DNA from 3 places in the Solibacillus daqui genome. Region 3 is predicted to be linked to each of the others. Evidence: predicted binding sites of a transcription regulator. Region 3 holds the regulator's gene; each other region holds the start of a gene.
The links. The regulator CtsR, encoded in region 3, represses protease genes until heat stress. The targets are predictions, from matches to a motif close to ATGGTCAATAAAGGTCAAACA.
Positions count from the first base shown of each region.

Region 1: the regulator CtsR is predicted to act here: its motif matches at 2,521-2,541, upstream of clpP (ATP-dependent Clp endopeptidase proteolytic subunit ClpP).
Region 2: the regulator CtsR is predicted to act here: its motif matches at 2,095-2,115, upstream of O7776_RS03385 (ATP-dependent Clp protease ATP-binding subunit).

Region 1 is NZ_CP114887.1:3,324,533-3,328,824, reverse strand. Features, by position in the region: gene whiA (DNA-binding protein WhiA) at 1-917, shown strand, start outside; gene O7776_RS16290 (HPr family phosphocarrier protein) at 1,025-1,282, shown strand; gene O7776_RS16285 (MarR family winged helix-turn-helix transcriptional regulator) at 1,397-1,702, shown strand; gene clpP (ATP-dependent Clp endopeptidase proteolytic subunit ClpP) at 1,839-2,432, opposite strand; tRNA gene O7776_RS16275 (tRNA-Arg) at 2,616-2,687, shown strand; gene O7776_RS16270 (Zn-dependent hydrolase) at 3,262-4,292, opposite strand, start outside.
Region 2 is NZ_CP114887.1:735,790-740,081, forward strand. Features, by position in the region: gene O7776_RS03370 (serine aminopeptidase domain-containing protein) at 88-843, shown strand; gene O7776_RS03375 (metal-sulfur cluster assembly factor) at 899-1,213, shown strand; gene O7776_RS03380 (Crp/Fnr family transcriptional regulator) at 1,268-1,972, opposite strand; gene O7776_RS03385 (ATP-dependent Clp protease ATP-binding subunit) at 2,134-4,263, shown strand.
Region 3 is NZ_CP114887.1:4,022,982-4,027,273, reverse strand. Features, by position in the region: gene O7776_RS19925 (globin-coupled sensor protein) at 1-435, opposite strand, end outside; gene O7776_RS19920 (acyltransferase) at 758-1,012, shown strand; gene O7776_RS19915 (DUF4870 domain-containing protein) at 1,132-1,437, shown strand; gene O7776_RS19910 (CtsR family transcriptional regulator) at 1,629-2,093, shown strand; gene O7776_RS19905 (UvrB/UvrC motif-containing protein) at 2,106-2,642, shown strand; gene O7776_RS19900 (protein-arginine kinase McsB) at 2,639-3,739, shown strand; gene O7776_RS19895 (ATP-dependent Clp protease ATP-binding subunit) at 3,729-4,292, shown strand, end outside.

The sequences.
Region 1 (4,292 bases), 700 kb from region 3:
AAGAGCTCACGCAAATTGAAGCGGATGACACAAGCTTAAAAGCTGAAGTGTCCGCCCTTATACGAATGAATGGATCTTTAAGCTTTGCCAATCGTCAATTAAGTTTAGATGTACAAACCGAAAATGCAGCGATTGCACGTCGACTTTATACAATTGTTAAAAAGCTTTATCCATATAATGTTGAGTTGTTAGTACGTAAAAAAATGCGCCTTAAGAAAAACAATGTATACATTTGCCGTGTACGTGAAGGGGCCCGTGAAATTTTAGCGGATTTAGAAATTGTTTCGAATTCTTTCGAGTTCAATCATACAATTGCACAGTCGATCATTCCAAAAAATAATCAGCGCCGTGCTTATTTACGTGGTGCGTTTTTAGCCGGTGGTTCAGTGAATAATCCAGAAACGTCCTCATATCATTTAGAGATTTATTCGCTTTATAAGGAGCACGGGGAGGCGTTGGCTGATCTGATGAACCACTATGATTTGAATGCGAAAACGATTGAACGTAAAAAGGGCTTTGTCACGTATTTAAAAGAGGCAGAAAAAATTTCGGATTTTTTAAATTTAGTAGGTGCGACTTCAGCTATGTTAAAGTTTGAGGATGTCAGAATTGTACGCGATATGCGTAATAGTGTGAACCGCATTGTAAACTGTGAAACCGCTAATTTAAATAAAACAATCGGCGCGGCATTACGTCAGGTCGATAATATTCGTTTTATTGACAACGCGATCGGTTTAGATCAGTTGCCAGAAAAACTACGGGAAATTGCACGATTACGTGTCGAGTATCAAGATGTCACGTTAAAAGAACTAGGTGAAATGGTTTCAACGGGAGTTGTTAGTAAATCGGGCGTGAATCACCGCTTACGTAAAATCGATGAAATTGCGGAAGCACTTCGTCGCGGAGAGCAGATTTAGAAAGGTAAGTTTTCAAAATATTGCATTCTATTGTTGTTCTTTTCCGATAATTTCGATAAGATGAAATAAATAAGTTGATGTACGGATGTGAAAGGGAGTATTTCAAAATGATCGAAAAACAAGTAGAGGTCAAGCTAAAATCAGGATTACAAGCAAGACAAGCTGCACTATTCGTTCAAGAAGCGAATCGTTATAAATCAGATGTCTTTTTAGAAAAAGAAGCGAAAAAGGTGAATGCCAAATCGATCATGGGCATTATGAGCTTAGCGGTAGCAAAAGGTACGACAGTGACGCTAAGCGCAGATGGGCATGATGAAGAAAAAGCGATGCATGCGCTACAGCTACTAATCGAAAAAGCAGATTAATTTTTGGAAGCGTAATCATAGAGGTGTTTGTGAAATAATTTCACGAGCACCTCTTTTTTGTATGTAGATTCACCTTTCCAATTAACTGGGCCTAGAAATCGAGTTCTTTCAACTGTGGCAGAAAAAGGATCGATACGTATGAATGAACTTGCCCGAATTTTGGGCATAAAAGCAAGGTCTGTTACCGATTTTGTAGATGCTTTAGAACAGGTCGTTCGTCAACCTGACCCAAATGATCTTAGGGCAATCTTATTACAATTAACCGATTTAGCAAAAACGCATTTGGATGAAGTGCGTGTTTTACAAAACGAAATTACGGATAGGCTTTTAGAGAACATACCAGTAGATCAACATGGGGTACTACTAGGTTTATTGAAGCGATTGAATAAGGAAAAATATCAGGCTACAAATATCGATTAACAGTTAGAATGCCTATACTAATCAGCTCGGACGATATTTGCGCGGATTGTGTTATCTAGTGCTACCTTTTGTTGTTTACACAAGCTAAGTTTAAAATAAAAAAGCGGCAGAATCGCTCTGCCGCTTTTAATAAATATTATTTTTTAAGTTGGTTACGCTCATAGATTTTATCGATTAAACCATATTCTTTTGCTTGCTCAGCAGTCATGAAGTTATCACGATCTGTGTCGCGTGCCAATGTTTCGTATGGTTGACCACTGTTTTCGGCCATAATTTTGTTTAATTTTTCGCGTAAGAATAAGATACGTTTAGCCGCAATTTCGATTTCAGTTGCTTGACCTTGTGCGCCACCAAGTGGTTGGTGAATCATAACTTCGGCGTTTGGTAATGCAATACGTTTCCCTTTTGCACCAGCCGATAATAGGAATGCGCCCATAGAAGCTGCCATACCGATACAAATTGTTGATACATCAGGTTTAATGAAGTTCATTGTATCGTAAATCGCCATACCAGAAGTAATTGAACCACCTGGAGAGTTGATGTATAAGTAGATATCCTTATCTGGATCTTCTGCTTCTAAAAATAAAAGCTGAGCTACGATTGAGTTGGCAACGTTATCGTCGATAGCGCTCCCTAATAAAATGATACGGTCTTTTAATAAACGTGAGTAAATATCATATGCACGTTCGCCGCGGTTTGTTTGTTCAATAACTGTAGGAATTAAGTTCATTGAAAAATCCTCCCTTTGTTAAAGCCTATTTTCGTATACCTTTGCTGAATTTGGTAAGTATTTCAGCTGTAAACCTATCATACACGTATTAGTCAATTATGGTCAAATATAAAGTCTGCTTTTTAACAGTTGAAAACAAACAGTACACTTTGTATAATGGGAATGCTAGATAAATATTATAATGTCCTCGTGGTGTAATGGATAGCACGTAAGATTCCGGTTCTTAAAATGGGGGTTCGATTCCCTCCGAGGGCGCTTATTCAATCGACATATCTAATTAATTTTTCCATTTCGGCACGAATGGTTGTTAAGGGGATTTTTTACATGAATACTTTTCCCGCTTTCGGATAAATTAAACATTACAGAAACTCTTCAAATACTTAATTTCTTTATTTTTATGAGAAATAATACTTGAAAAGTGTGTCGAAAATTAGTAAATTAGTAAATGTCGTGTTAATGGTGAAAGTTGCTAATTAGAACAAATAATCAAAGGCACTACACACTGTTATTAGGTCCATTCGTGGGCACCATTTTACTGTTTTAATATACTTTTTATAGCTGTTGTAAAAAATCGAATTGTAGTTTTGAGTTTTTACAACGGAGAGTGAAGTTTTACTAGGATAAAAAGATTCACTGTACCGTTTCTTTTTATCCTAAATTCATTCTTTCCAATAACAATTCATTCAAACAAATAACATACAGAATTCAAAACTGTTTCAAAAGCACAATGCCGATGAAACAGTTTTTTTGCGTAAAGAAAAATATAGGCACTAAAAAAATCCGTCTTGCAATTTTGAACAGGACGGATTTGGGGGATGTGTGTTGTATATTAAAAGGCATTAGCTGAATTTGCTTGTGATAGGGTATGATTTGCAACTTTTAATACAGCATTCACTAGAACATCGGCCCCTTTTGAACATGCTTCATAGGAAGTAAATTCATCTTCGCGGTGACTGTAGCCTTTTGCACTTGGTACGAAAATCATTGTAGAAGGGATAAATTGTGCGATAAATTGTGCATCATGACCAGCCCCACTAAATAAATGGTGGCTAGAATAGCCTAATTCTTCGGCACTTGCTGCTACGGCATTAATTACTGTAGGAGCAAAATAGACCGTATCACGATTCCATAATTTCGTATATTCAAGCTGACAATTTTCAATTTCTTTTGGTAAATCGAAAATAATTTGTTCCACTTGTTGAATAACTGTAGGGTCTTGATGGCGGGATTCTAATGAGAAAGTTACATGGCTTGGAATGACGGTGTGAATATTTGGATAGGCGTTAATACGACCAATCGTATAAACGAGATCCTCAGGAAGCTGCTTTAATTTATTTTGTAAGATAGAAATAATCTGCATCGCGGCAAACATGCTATCCTTACGCATGGAAATAGGGGTTGTACCTGCATGATTGGATTCCCCAGTTAAAGTTATGTCATAACATACCATTCCTAGAACACCTTCTACAACACCAATTTCTTTGTTGTAATGCTCCAGAACGGGACCTTGTTCAATATGAAGTTCCAAGTAGGCATGCGCTTTGGTTAAACGATTTTCTTCTTCGCCTTTATAGCCACTTTTTTCTAACGCATTTTCAAATGTTATACCTTCGCGATCGATTGAAGCTAACATTTTCTCCTTCTCGAATTTTCCTGAAAGCACACCAGAAGCCATTAGTGAAGGTTCAAAACGGGCGCCTTCTTCGTTTGTAAAGTTCACAATTGTTAAAGGATGATTAAGCTCAATATTAGCATCGATAATCGTTTCTACTGCTTCTAATGCCGTTAATACGCCAAGAACGCCGTCAAAGCGTCCGCCTTTAATAACGGAATCTAAATGTGAGCCCATCACGATAGGTA
Region 2 (4,292 bases), 820 kb from region 3:
GGGTTAATTGTAACGATAAAATTAGTGTTCGTCAAAGTTTTGAAACAGAGGTAAAGTTTTGATAAAGTAAGTAATGAGGTGAAAGTGATGATCGTAAAACGTGAGCTTTGGAGCGATATTCCGTTATTACATGTATATAATGAAGAAATGAATGAACAATCGCCCGTTGTAATTTTTTTACATGGGTTTTTAAGTGCGAAAGAGCATAATCTGCATTATGCCTATCAGCTTGTGCAGCAAGGAATTCGTGTAATTTTACCAGATGCCTATTTACATGGTGAGCGTTCGGAAACATCGTCAGAAGTAATGATGAATGCGCATTTTTGGAAGATTGTTTTAACATCTGTGAAAGAAGTACATACTATTTATGAGCAATTAAAGGCAAAAAATTATGTAACGAATGGTAAAATCGGCATAGCAGGGACTTCAATGGGAGGTATTGTGACGTCGGGTTGCTTAGCTGTATATCCTTGGGTTCAAACGGCGGGTATTTGTATGGGAACAACAAGCTTTACAAATTTGGCACTGCATCAAGTAGAAGACATGAAGCAGCGTGAAATCGATTTCCCGATGTCAGAACAAGAACAGTCAGACTTATTGACACTACTAAGTCAATTTAATCTGGAAGACCATGTAGCAATGTGGAGTGGGAAACCAATTATTTTCTGGCATGGCATGCGCGATACGGTAGTACCTTATCAAATGAGCCGTGATTTTTATGATGGGCTAACAGATAAGCTACTGAAATCTATCACTTATTTATCAGAAGAGAAGGCTGGTCATGCAGTTTCACGAGATGGTGTATTACAAGTGACGCAATTTATTGCACAACGTTTGGCATAAATCGTAAGTTCTGATAAGATTAACGTTAACACCATTTCGAAAGGGGAAATACAAAATGGCGATTGATCAAGATATGAAAGACAGCATGTTAGGTGCATTAGAAAATGTAATTGACCCTGAGTTAGGTATTGATATCGTAAACTTAGGTTTAGTATATGATGTTGATTTAACGGACGAAGGTTTAGCAATCGTTACAATGACTCTTACGTCAATGGGTTGCCCATTAGGTCCTGTTATTGTAGATCAAGTAAACACAGCGTTAAACGAGCTTCCTGAAGTAAAGGAAGTAAAAGTTGATATTGTATGGCAGCCAGCATGGTCAAAGGACAATATGTCGCGCTACGCAAAAATGGCATTAGGGATTCGCTAATGTACAAGACCCCGATTTTTTCTATTTTACTATAGAAGAAATCGGGGTCTTTTTTTAATCAATGCGACAAACGGCAAGCGGGCAGTTCTCACATTCAATTTCGCGTTTTAAAAACGATAAATTATGAATTGTGATGTAACCTTTTTCGGTGGATAGCACATGCTGTTTACGTAATTCACTAAACATGCGATTTATCATTTCGCGGCTTGTCGCACATAAATTGGCGATTTCGGTATTTGTTAAAGCGAGTCGGATTGTCACTTCATTAGGCGATTGAAACTCACCATACGTATTCGCTAGACGTATGAGTGTAGAATAAAGCGCCCCTTTTTTGCCATGAAGCACTAAATCACGTAAACGACTTTGATCTTTTATATGCTCAATTTGAAGCCATTTTAAATAGTCGGTCATTATAGTAGGTTCATGATGTAAATAGTTTTCAAATAAGTCACGTGAAATAGCATAAAGTTCGGTATTCATGATGGCCTTAGCTGTTGTTGTATGAAAGGTGCTACAACAAAAAACCGTCGTTTCGCCAATTAAATTATGCTCCCCACAAATACGAATGGCTAATTCTTTCCCGCTTTCAGTTTCTTTGCTAATTTGTACAGTCCCTTTTTTTATAAGATAAAGTTGATCTGCTAGGCTTCCTTCTTGAAAAATATGCATGCCCTTTTCTACTTTTAATAATATGCCTTTAGTTTGAAAGAAAGTAGTGATTGTAATGGGCAAAATAATTGCCGTTTCGATTGTACTCACACCTTTCGGGAAATTACAGTTTACAAATAATACCTAATTTATCGTAACACATAAAACGAAAAATGTTGTTGAACATTGAGTGTATTTTATTGAACTTTGACTAACTTTGACCTATACTTAAATTAGTCAATAAAGGTCAAATTATTAAAGGGGTGCAGTTTATGCAATTTAATCAAACACAAGATAATCGTCCGCCATTAGAACAATTTGGGCGCAATTTAATTGAACAAGTTAAAAACGGCAAAATGGATCCAGTTATTGGCCGTGATGAAGAAATTCGTAATGTAATTCGTATTTTATCGCGTAAAACGAAAAATAATCCGGTATTAATTGGGGAGCCTGGTGTTGGTAAAACAGCAATCGTTGAAGGATTAGCACAGCGTATAGTGCGTCGCGATGTTCCGGAAGGATTAAAAGATGCAGAACTCTATGAGTTAGATATGAGTGCGTTAATTGCAGGAGCTTCATACCGAGGGCAATTTGAGGAACGTTTAAAAGCGGTGTTAAAGCAAGTAAAGGAATCAGAAGGACGCATTATTTTATTCATCGATGAAATTCATACAATTGTTGGTGCGGGAAAAACAGATGGTGCAATGGATGCTGGGAATATGCTGAAGCCAATGCTTGCGCGTGGGGAGCTGCACTGTATCGGCGCAACAACACTAGATGAGTACCGTATGTATATTGAAAAGGACCCTGCGTTAGAGCGTCGTTTCCAACAAGTATTAGTGCGTGAACCATCTATTGAAGATACGGTGTCAATTTTACGTGGAATTAAGGATCGCTTTGAAGAGCATCACCGCGGTGTTCGTATTCACGATCGTGCCATTATTGCAGCGGCACAATTGGCAGACCGTTATATTACGGACCGTTTCTTACCAGACAAAGCCATTGATTTAGTCGATGAAGCATGTGCAATGATTCGTATTGAGATTGATTCCATGCCACAGGAGCTAGACCAATCAATGCGTCGTTTAACGCAATTAAAAATTGAACAGCAAGCGCTGAAAAAAGAAAAGGACGACGCAAGTAAAAAACGTCTAGAAGTTTTATCAAGTGAAATTGGTCAACTTGAAGCAACGATGAAAGCAATGAAAGAGCAATGGGAGCTAGAGAAAAACGGCTTACAAATGGTGCGTGATAAAAAAGATGAGTTGAAAAAATTTGAAGCCGAGCGCGATGACCTCTATCTTTCTGGCAGTAACTTTGCACGTGCTTCTGAGCTGCAATATAGTGAAATTCCAAAACTTGAACAAGAAGTTGCACAGCTTGAGGCGCAGTTAAAAGAAACTGAAGATAATCGTATGCTACGAGAAGAAGTAACAGAAGAGGAAATTGCAAAAATTATTTCGCGTTGGACAGGCATTCCGGTTACGAAATTAGTGGAAGGGGAGCGCGAAAAATTATTGCGCTTAAAAGACACATTGCATGAACGTGTAGTAGGCCAAGAGACGGCAGTAACGTATGTGACAGAAGCGGTGTGGCGCGCACGTTCAGGTATTAAAGATCCGAACAAACCGATTGGTAGCTTCTTATTCTTAGGACCAACTGGTGTTGGTAAAACAGAATTAGCAAAAGCATTAGCCGAGCAGCTATTTGATTCTGAGGAGCATTTCATTCGTATTGATATGAGTGAATACATGGAAAAACATTCCGTATCTCGCTTAGTCGGTGCGCCTCCAGGATATATCGGTTATGAAGAGGGCGGGCAGTTAACTGAGGCCGTACGTCGTAATCCGTATTCAGTTGTGCTTTTAGACGAAATCGAAAAAGCGCACCCAGATGTAGCGAATATTTTACTGCAAGTGTTAGATGATGGACGCATTACCGATAGCCAAGGGCGTATGGTGAATTTCACGAATACGGTAATTATTTTAACGTCTAATATTGGTTCTCAATATTTATTAGAGCAAACCGAACAATCAGAAGAGCTTGTGCAAATCGCGTTACGTCAGCACTTCAAGCCAGAGTTACTAAACCGTATGGACGATATAATTATGTTCCATGCGTTATCAAATGAACACTTCCACGCAATTGCTTGGAAATATGTCCACCAATTACAAGCGCGTGTGGCTGAGCAAGAAATTACTTTAAAAGTAGAGGATGTGGTAGTCGACTGGATTGTCAAACACGGTATTGACCCACAATTCGGTGCACGCCCATTAAAACGCTTTGTGCAGCGCCATTTAGAAACGGTAGTTGCACGTGAATTGTTGAAGGGCGATGTTGTCGTGGGTGGTACGTTAGAACTTGCGTTAGAGAACGATTCGTTAGTAATTCGAAAAGGGTAGAGTAGTGTAGTTTTAAGTGGGCATTGCAG
Region 3 (4,292 bases):
CGTACTCATCAATGATTGGAATGAAGCAATATACCATTTTGACTTCAAGCCAATACGTACATGGACTTGGGCGATAGTTTGGCGTTCCATTATGTAATTTGAATCAATTTTACATTTAAAAATACCTTCTAAATGTCTGTGGAGCGTAATTTTTAGACGCTCAATTTGTGTTGTATGCTTAATAATATTCACTAATTCTGGACTGATTGTTACAGCTGCATAAAATTGTTCTACCATAACTGGAATAATCTCTGGTGCATAAGGCTCTAGCTGTTTAATAATAGCTAAATCTTCGGTTGTTAAATTCAATAATTGTAGTTGCTTATTTAAGTCAGGATAATTTGAAACGTCTAAATGTATTTCATGAGAATATTTCGCGCCATCAAAAAAAGACTGATTTGAAACTTTCGATGATTTCGAAAACCAACTTACCATAGTATTCCTCATTTCGTATTTTTTACATATTCATATTTTACTATTTTTTGAATGAGTTATCAGTAATATTTTAGTATAAATTCTATTTTTTACGAAATTTGTATTTCAATTTTGTACGTTGTATTATAAATGATAGATAAAGTTGCTATCAATTACGTCTCGGTGTAATTGTGTCCAGATTTCTTCGGGTTTGCTCTAATAATCCCTTTAAAAATCTGTGACATCCATGGGGGAATAATTTGATTCAGTCGAGAATTAATCTATCACTGAATAGAAGGAAATACTTTACATTTCTCTCCCAATCATATAGAAGTACGGGCTTTTGTTGAAGCAAGTAAAATTACTAGAAAAGGACGTTGTAAAAATGAAGTTTCAAAAAGGGCGTTTGAAGTTTGTGTTACCGATTTCTTTAGGGGTTGCTCTTGCTTCTTACATTATGTTAGCTAATAAATTTCAAGAAGTAGCAAGTCGTGATCGGATATTCATCGTTATTGGTGCAACAATTTTAACAGCGGTTATTTCGTATTTTTTATTCCCGCAAGAGGGCGATAATCCAAATGATCGAGGGCCATATTAACACGTACATAGTTTTTGATAATCTTAGGTATAGGCAACCTAAGATTTTTTTTAGTTTGTGAAACTTTTACAACGGTCAAGCGTAAATAAGATAACAAAACAAAGTGAGGTTGATTGTAAATGGAATCTAAATGGTCAAAGGTTATTATCCATGCGAGTGCGTTTTTTGCGCCGTTTATAGTGCCGATTCTATTTTTCCTAATAAGTTCTGAAGATGAAGTAAAACGTATAGCAATGCAGGCGTTATTATTCCAAGTAGTATTTGGTGTTTTGATTGCCATTGCGGGCGTGTTATCGTTCGTGTTAATCGGATTACCATTCTTATTAATATTTATAGCAATCTTTTGGATTGCTCCAATCATTGGCATTGTCAAAGCTTTATCAGATAAAAATTGGAATTATCCAATTGTAGGGCGCTGGATTTAATTTGATTCAGCGGGGTAATGGATTAAAAGGCTGTGGGGAAAAAGTTCCCCGCAGCTTTTTTACATTTTTGGGGATTTATTTGAAGTGATTAGGGAAAAGTATTTTGAGAGTGATTATTTGAATTCAAAAAACAGCTATTGTATATTTAAGTCAAAGATAGTCAAAGTCAGTTGTTGAGAGGTGAGGACAGCATGAGGAATATATCTGACATAATTGAAGGGTATTTGAAGGAAGTTATTGAATTAGATGGAAAGGGACATATTGAAATAAAGCGTAATGAATTAGCGAAGCAGTTTGCTTGTGCACCTTCACAAATCAATTACGTCATTAATACACGTTTTACAACAGAGCACGGTTATTTTGTAGAAAGTAAGCGTGGTGGTGGTGGCTATATTCGGATTTTGCGTGTAACGATCCACTCAAAGAAAAACTTATTAGACGAAATGGAAGAACAAATTGGTGAAACGATTGCACAAGCAAACGCGGAACGCATACTTTATCGTTTATTAGACGAAGATATTGTAAGTGAACGAGAGGCAAGTATTATGAGAGCTGCACTGGATCGTACAACATTGCGACTAGGTTTACCAATCCGTGATGAAGTGCGAGCCCGCTTATTACATGCGATGCTACAAACGATTTCTTTTGAAAAATAGAGGTGTTTTATCATGATATGTGAACATTGCAAACAACGCCATGCCAATGTAACGGTGACACAAATACAAAACGGTCAACAGATGGAGCGACATTATTGCGACGTGTGTGCTGCACAGTATCATCCGTTTCAATTTGAAATGAAAGAAGAGCCCGCATCATTACAGCAGCTCATGACGAATTGGTTTAATTTTGTGCCAATCTTAAAAAAAGAAAATGTAGCGGGGAGCACGGCAAAAACAAAAGCGTGCCCAACGTGTGGCAATACGTATCGTCAGTTTTTAAAGCAAGTAAAATTCGGTTGTGGTGATTGTTACAAAACATTCAGTGAACAGCTGCCGCAATTACTAGAAAAAATCCAAGCAGGTACGAAGCATGTAGGCTATGTTGAAGAAAAGCACTTAAAAGAAAAAATCAACCAGCAAATAAGTGAACTTCGCACATTGCAACAGCAAGCAATTACAGATGAACGTTTTGAAGATGCTGCCAAATTACGTGATGACATTCGAGCACTCGAAAGTAAAGTCGAGCAAGGAGAGGAACATGCATGAACATTGAGCATTTTTTAACGAATGCCAATCCAAGTTGGATGCAATACGAAAGCGATTCAGATATCGTCATTAGTACGCGCATTCGTCTAGCTCGAAATATTGCGAACGTTCGATTTCCAATTAGCTTTACAGAACAAGATGCCGAACAAATAGAACACCAGTTAATGAATGCATTATTAGCGATAAATCGTGAGAATCCAAACCGATTTTCGTATTTTAAAGTGAAAGATATGCCGCAGTTACAACGCCAAATATTAGTGGAAAAGCATTTAATCAGCCCGAATTTAGCGCGTCGTCAAAAAATTGGGGCGTTTTTTTTAACAGAAGACGAGTCGATTAGCATATTAGTAAATGAAGAAGACCATATTCGTATTCAAAGTTTGGCACAGGGGATGAATTTGCAGCAAGCATATGGAGAAGCCAAAAAAGTAGACCGCTACTTAAGTAAGTCTATTGCTTACGCTTATGAAGATCGTTATGGCTATTTAACAAGCTGTCCTACGAATGTTGGAACCGGTTTACGTGCTTCGGTAATGCTCCATTTACCTGTGTTAACAATGACCAAACAGATGAATGCATTAATTCAAATGATGACAAGATTAGGAATGGTCGTAAGGGGTATATATGGGGAAGGTAGTGATAATTTGGGTAACGTTTACCAAATATCTAACCAAATCACTTTAGGGAAATCCGAAGAAGTTATTTTGCAGGAACTTGAAAAAGTTGTCGAGCAAATTATTCAAAAAGAGCAACTAGCCCGCAAAAATTTACTGTTGCGTGCACCTGCTGTTTTAGAAGACCGTTTAAGTCGTTCGCTAGGTACGCTAAAATATGCCAAAATTTTAACGAGCGAGGAAGCGGCAAGTTGTTTATCGAATGTGCGTCTTGGCGTAAGTTTAGGATTACTTGAACCAATCTCACAGCGCAAGTTAAATGAATGTATGTTAATTATGCAACCAGGGCTTATTCAGCAATATGCCGGAGCGACACTTCAGTCAACTGAACGTGATATGTACCGCGCGAAGCTGTTACAAGAAAAATTGAATGAACAAACAAGAAATAATGGGGAAAAAGGAGAGGATTCATATGATGTTTAATCGATTCACACAGCGTGCTCAAAAAGTGTTACAACTTGCACAAGAAGAGGCCATCCGCTTAAAGCATAAAGAAATTGGAACAGAGCATATTTTACTTGGATTAATTCGAGAAGGTGGCGGCATAGCAGCTAAGGCGTTAGAAGCGATTAATATTAGTCCGCAAATGATCGAATCAGGTATTGAAGAGCTTGTGGGTAAAGGTACAGAAGAAGTAGGGCCGATTGTACACTATACACCGCGTGCGAAAAAAGTAATCGAATTATCATTAGATGAATCACGCAAACTAGGTCATGCTTATGTTGGAACAGAACATATTTTACTGGCATTAATTCGAGAAGGTGAAGGGGTAGCAGCACGTGTATTAGCTAATACAGGTGTAAGTATTAATAAAGCGCGTCAACAAGTGTTGTTATTACTCGGTAATAACGACACGAATAGTAACGGTGGTTCAGTGTCAACACAAGCAGTGAATACACCAACATTAGATAGCTTAGCGCGCGACTTAACGGCAGTAGCACGTGAAGGTTCACTTGATCCAGTTATCGGCCGTTCA